DNA from 2 places in the Shewanella sp. LZH-2 genome. Region 1 is predicted to be linked to the other one. Evidence: predicted binding sites of a transcription regulator. Region 1 holds the regulator's gene; the other holds the start of a gene.
The links. Region 1 encodes ArgR, which controls arginine synthesis, uptake and breakdown. Its sites were predicted from a motif close to ANTGAATANNTATTCANT; they were not measured.

Region 1 (3,430 bases):
CGCGATCCCCACGACAGAATTGAACTGGTGGATCTTAATGCTGACAATTTCAGCTCAAGATTCAGCTATATCGATAAAGACTACGCCAATACCATTCTCCATGGCGAAACCGCCTCCGGCAAAGTGCTGCTCGGGCTCGATGTCACCTGCAAAGCATGGGCGCTCACAGGCACTCGCCCTTGGGTACAAGTGCTACGCTTACCGCTTATCAAACCTATTGCGGATTGGTGCTACCTGAGATTCGCCAAGCACAGATACCGTATTTCCTATCTACTGACGGGTAAAGCTCGCTGTGACAGCCAATGCCAACTGCCTAAATAGCGAGACTCAAGATTAAGACCCCCTGTTTAGAGAACAACGTTTAAAGCATAAAAAAACGGAGCCATTCGGCTCCGTTTTCTCATAATTCAGAAGAATTACTTAACGAAATCAACGCCTAGTTTGATATCGCCTTTCAGCGTATCTAACATAGAATCACGGGCGTTAGCTTCGAATGCGCTCACTTCACCGTAAGGCAGTACTTTTTCGATACCGTTTTTGCCTAACAATACTGGTTGAGCGAAGAATTCAGCGTGTTCGCTGCCGCCGTCAACGTAAGCACATTCAACGATGTTAGCTTCGCCTTGCAGACCACGAACCAGAGACATACCGAAACGGCATGCCGCTTGACCCATAGACAGTGTCGCGCTGCCGCCACCGGCTTTAGCTTCAACCACTTCAGTACCCGCGTTTTGGATACGTTTAGTTAAAGAAGCTACTTCTTCATCAGAGAAAGTCACGCCTTCAACTTGAGACAGTAATGGCAGAATAGTCACGCCACTGTGGCCGCCGATCACGTTGATTTTAACGTCAGCAACGTTTAAGCCTTTTAATTCAGCGATGAAAGTCTCAGAACGGATAACGTCCAGAGTGGTCACGCCGAATAAACGGTTCTTATCGTAAACACCTGCTTTTTTCAGCACTTCAGCAGCAATAGCAACTGTAGTGTTTACTGGGTTAGTGATAATACCCACGAGCGCTTTAGGGCAAGTAACAGCCACTTTCTCGATCAGGTTGCGAACGATACCCGCGTTGATATTGAACAGATCTGAACGATCCATACCAGGCTTACGTGCAACACCAGCAGAGATAAGCACAACGTCAGCACCCACGAGGGCAGGCGTTGGATCTTCACCAGCAAAACCTTTGATTTCAACCGCAGTTGGGATATGGCTCAAGTCAACCGCAACACCCGGAGTTACCGGTGCGATATCGTATAGAGACAGTTGAGAACCCGCAGGTAATTGAGTTTTTAACAGTAGGGCAAGAGCCTGGCCGATACCACCAGCAGCACCAAGTACAGCAACTTTCATAGTTATCTCCGTTATTTCTCGGATATGTGTGACATGGATCTAATTTGCGTTGGCGTCACATTACTGGAATGTCACGCTAATTTCAATTATCCCTTAGTCGTTGATTCAAAGATTTACTAAAACAGCGCGTTGCAATGTTGAATATTTACTCTAGTTCAACAAATACATTTATAAATGAATTAGCATAAATTGAGTTAATTGCATTTTTATTCAGTCATTGTGGTTATTTGTTGACAGTTTAACCAAAACTATTCAGAATAAGCCTGTTTTTTTGAATAAAGAATAAGACTATGCAAACGACCAAGAATCAGGATGACCTTGTTAGAATTTTTAAGGCGATTTTAAAAGAGGAGCGCTTTGGCTCCCAGAGTGAAATCGTCACCGCCTTGCAAGCAGAAGGCTTTACTAATATAAACCAATCTAAAGTGTCTCGTATGCTCAGCAAGTTTGGTGCCGTGCGCACTCGCAACGCTAAGCAGGAGATGGTTTATTGCTTACCTGCCGAATTAGGCGTGCCCACTGCGGGCAGCCCGTTAAAGAATTTAGTACTCGATGTTGACCATAACCAAGCGATGATTGTTGTCCGCACTAGTCCAGGCGCCGCACAATTAATTGCTCGTTTGTTAGACTCCATCGGTAAACCTGAAGGGATTTTGGGAACCATTGCGGGTGACGATACGATCTTTATTTGTCCATCTAGCATCCAAGATATCGCCGATACCTTGGAAACCATCAAATCTTTATTCAACTACGCAGAATAAAAAAACAGGTCAGCTTGCTGACCTGTTCTATTTCCACTGTACGCTTTTCAGTCCAGCATCACCCTAATTTCAGGGCTTGTGTCCCACTTACGTTACAGTATTTAGCCGAAACTCCTCAGCCTTAGTAAGCCACACTGATCCTTTGATTGGGATGCGCCGCTTTTTCTGCTTCGTCGAGCATGGCTTTGGCGTAATCACTCACCGAAATCCGGCTGCGGCCATTTGCATCGGTAAAGAAGTTATCACCACCTAAACGGTAAGAGCCTTCGCTTGCACCAGGGTAGATCTCTGCCGCTGGGCTGACAAAAGTCCAATTCACTGTGGTGTTAGCGGCACGAAATGCCTTTAATGCTTCACCTTGAGCCAGAGCTTCATCCTTATAGGCAGGCGGGAAATCTGGGCTTGAAACCAAGGTTACTCCCGGTGCCACTTCTAGACTACCTGCCCCACCGACCCACAATAAACGTGGCACTTTAGCCTGTGGCAATACGGCTAATAGATTATTAACTGTTTTCGCCACTAAGCCGTGATTCTGCTCGGCGCGGCCGCCCACTGAAGCAATTAACACATCCACGCCTGCAAAGGTTTCAGCGGTTAATGGCTGAGTCAGGTCAACACTACGCACTTCTGCCGCCGTTTCACCAAGCTTGCTTGGGTCACGCACTAAGGCAACGACGTCATGACCACGGCTTAAGGCTTCATTTAAAATGGTTCCGCCAATCCAACCTGATGCACCTAATACTGCAATTTTCATTTGATAAGTCTCACTGCTGATTTAAATTGAGACCAGTTTACTTGCGATACTTAGCGTGATAAATATCGATAAATGAGCAGGATTGTTTCAGATTGAGATACTAATGGGTGTAATTATATATGGATAAAATCGCCGCCATGCGTAGCTTTATCGAAGTGGCTAACTGTGGCAGCTTTACTAAGGCCGCAGAACACCTCAATCTCAGTCGTTTACAGGTTTCTCGCCATATTCAAGAAATTGAGCAGTGGCTCAGTTTACGCCTGCTACACCGCACCACCCGCAGCGTTAGCCTGACCTTACAGGGTGAAGAAGCCCTGCAATATTGTCAGCGGGTGCTGAGCGAAGTCGCCGCAATGGAAAGCCGCGCCCATAGTCATAACACTGAATTAGTCGGCAGTATTCGTATTGCCACACCCGTCGGACTTGGGCAGCACAGACTGTTTGATGTGGTCGATCGCTTTATAAAATTGCACCCTAAGGTCAATATTCAGCTGTTAATGTCGGACAGTTTTGCCCAGTTGGTGGATGAGCGGGTGGACGTAGCACTGCGTTATACCGAGCAG
Region 2 (3,430 bases), 500 kb from region 1:
ATTTTGCTTTTATTCTTAAACTGAGTTGTGTGGTTACGAGTGGAGTTTGGACAGTATAAAAAAGGGGAGTCAGTTAATCTGACTCCCCTTGATATTTTAGGTGATGTTGCGCTTAGAACAGTAAATGAGCCACGCCGGCAATTACTGGCAGAGTCACTAAGGTGCGCAGTACGAACACGACAAATAGCTCAACAAAATTCACTGGGATCTTACTGCCAATCAGCAGCGCGCCGACTTCACTCATGTAAATCAGCTGGGTTACTGATAAGGCGGCAATCACAAAGCGGGTCATATCCGATTCGATAGAGCTGGCTAAAATCGAAGGGATAAACATATCGGCAAAGCCGACAACGATGGTTTTAGAGGCTTCGGTCGCTTCAGGGATATGCAGCAGTTCCAGTAACGGAATAAACGGCATACCTAAGTAATTGAAGATGGACGTATGCTCGGCGATGATCAGCGCCGTGGTACCAATGGCCATTACTACAGGGAGAATGCCAAATATCATATCGATAACGTTTTTAATACCTTCATTTAAGACGGCTTTGATACCACCAGCACTGGCTGCTTTCTCGAGCGCCTTATCAAAGCCCCAAGAGAGTGCGCCGTGTCCTGCGGGGATCATCTCATCATCGGGTTGACGTGGCGTATCGTCGATATAGTTATCCTTCTTCCACGACAGTGGCGGTAACTTAGGTACAATCACGGCCGCCGCAAAACCCGCTAAACACACGGTCAGGTAGAAGGGCACAAACATATGCTCTAACTTTACCTGTGAGATCACCACTAAGCTGAAGGTAATTGACACCGCCGAGAAGGTGGTACCGATAACTGCGGCTTCCCTTTGGGTGTAAAAACGTGCTTCGTATTGCTTGCTGGTCAGCAGGATCCCAACGCTACCATCACCTAACCAAGAGGCCATACAGTCGATGGCGCTGCGACCTGGCAGGTTAAACACTGGGCGCATCACTTTAGTCAGCAGGGTGCCAAATAGCTCTAATAGACCGAAGTTTAATAGCAGTGGCAGCAACATACCGGCGAAGATAAACACCGAGAAGAGTACGGGTAACAGGTCGTTCAGCACTAAGGCACCGGTACTTGAAGAGTTAATCGCTTCGGGGCCAATGCCAAAGTAGGTCAGCACGATAAAGACAGCGCCAACGACACGGGTGGTAAGCCATAGCGGGCTGATGTTGAGTAAACCATTGAGGAAGTGATTGTTCAGCACAAACTTAGGTTTGAGTAACTTTGTCAGCACAGAGGCAAAGGCCATGGCGACAACAATCACAGTTACGATTAAGGTTAATACATCGCTTAACACGCTTTGCAGTGCTTTAGAGATGATTGCGATGGGAATAGTTATCGCATCGTTATAGCTGATAGGGGTCATAAACAGCAGCAGACCGATCAGCGAAGGGACGATAAAGGTGAGTATCGTCTTAATGTTGCGGTTTTTATGTTCAGTAGCCAATGGTGTACACCTTAAAGTACGAGTCGCACAAATAAACTTGAATCAATGCTCTCTCAAAACCGCATTCTTTGCTGGGGTGAGGTGCATTTTCATTCAACTCAAAATCGAGAAGGGGGAAGATTACTCGCTTAGCGCCGCCATGTAAAACGATTCGGAAATTTGTTTGAGATAAGCAGCAAAATAGCATAGTTATTTGGGCGGTTTCTAATGAATGATTTGGGCGTAAAATAGCGTTTTGATGCGATTTATTTTAATTTAATCAAATAATTATAGAATGGTGTTGCGAATTATTTATTGAGTTGTTTTGCTCTTGGGGTTATTGGTTTTTTTGTGATATTTTGTTCAAAATTTTCTCAATGGATCTTCACTAAATACACTTTTAGATGCTTTTTTGTCCATGAATCGTATCGGGGCTTCAGTTGTTGCTAACTTAATGTGAGCGAACTAACACTGGTGGCAATGATGGGTTAACCTTTGGGCACGATACAGTGATAATTGAATTTATTGTGATTATTTATTCATTTTTGACTTTGGATTTGCATATATTTTATTGAAAAATGACTAAATGCCGAGTGTTTTTGCGATGACTAAAAAATCGCGAATAGTGATGAAATAAAATATTACGCTAAAGAGGATAGGGGCCGCTTTAATTCTTTGTAATTCCATGTAAGTTAGTACTACTTTGGTTTGGCTAAATTATCCATGACTGTTATAAAAATGAATATGGCAACAAGGGGCTCGGCACTTGCCACTAAGTTTGGTTTTCTTGGTATTTTTGGATTGATGCTGGGGATCTGTGTGGCGGTATTCGGATTTGATTATTCTGAAACACGCTCCTTCAATTTTTTAAATCATACACTGAGTGAATTGGGTACCTATGGCCATTCTAGCTTTGCCGTGGTGCTCAATGGCGGTTTATTTTTTGGCAGTTTAAGCGTTGTTTTTTATTGTCTTTCCTCCCTACAGACTGTAAGCGGGTTTTGGGGGTATCCTTTCTTTTGCGCTTTAGCACTGACGTTTTTAGCCTTGGCCTGTGTTGGGCTATTTCCGGTCAATGTGTATCACTTGCATATCCTCGCACTTAAATGGTTTTTCTACTTTGGCAGCTTAAGTGCAATTTGTTATCTACTATGGGTGGGATTCGGCTCGCAGCACCGTCAGCGCTTGACGATATTATTAGCGCTGTTGGTATTGCTCAGTATGATGACTTTTCTCTATGTGCCGCTGTTAGCATTGGGCTTAACGGAAGGAGACAGACCTTTCTATCAAGAAATGATACTGCAATTGCCAAGGCCCGATTTATGGTGGCCTGCATTGCTGGAATGGATTGGGCTTGGGAGTCTATTAAGTTGGACGGTGGCGCTGCTATTAACGCCACCATCATGTATCCCCACATTCACCCAGCAGCCAACGCTTGAGTGAAGTAGGCTATGTCTTTTATCTGACGAAGGATTTTAGCCCTGCTTCGCCAAACCAGTAACCGTTACAGTGCTCATCGCTAAGAGAAAACTGAGCGTCCGTTGCCTCGCTAGTTAATGCCTCGACCAGCGTATCGGCCTGAGTGATACAAGCTACGCTGCTGGGCGAAACCCGAAACACATCTACGCCAACCTTTATCATTTCATTGATTTCGCTGCGCAAATCGACACAGCTGGCCGACTGGGTTTGAATGCCATTTAACCTCAGCAAAGGTTGAGCTTCTTGGGTTTGTGCTAGTAAACCCTTGCTGTATTGGCGGCAAACGGTTTCGCAGCTGTCCTTCGACAAATGTTGATGCCTAGCGGTAAAGCAACGCGCCGAGTGGGCGAGCGGCAAGTAGCCATGGCCGAGCACTTCGACTTCGAATACGGGCTTTTGCGCGACCACTTGGCTCAGCCAAGCCTTTGACAGTTCTACTGGCATCACAAAGCGCTGCATGCCAAAGCGCTGCAAAATATCTAAACTGGCGCGGTTGTAGTT

Region 2: JM642_RS14995 (YjiH family protein) is a predicted target of ArgR. The motif match lies at 1,552-1,569, and genes of this name have one in related genera.

The regions. Positions count from the first base shown of each region.
Region 1 covers NZ_CP069350.1:3,899,988-3,903,417, forward strand. The annotation lists gene JM642_RS17130 (DUF393 domain-containing protein) at 1-321, shown strand, start outside; gene mdh (malate dehydrogenase) at 417-1,352, opposite strand; gene argR (transcriptional regulator ArgR) at 1,643-2,113, shown strand; gene JM642_RS17145 (NAD(P)-dependent oxidoreductase) at 2,235-2,867, opposite strand; gene JM642_RS17150 (LysR family transcriptional regulator) at 2,987-3,430, shown strand, end outside.
Region 2 covers NZ_CP069350.1:3,399,658-3,403,087, reverse strand. The annotation lists gene JM642_RS14995 (YjiH family protein) at 113-1,471, opposite strand; gene JM642_RS14990 (DUF998 domain-containing protein) at 2,174-2,893, shown strand; gene JM642_RS14985 (U32 family peptidase) at 2,909-3,430, opposite strand, start outside.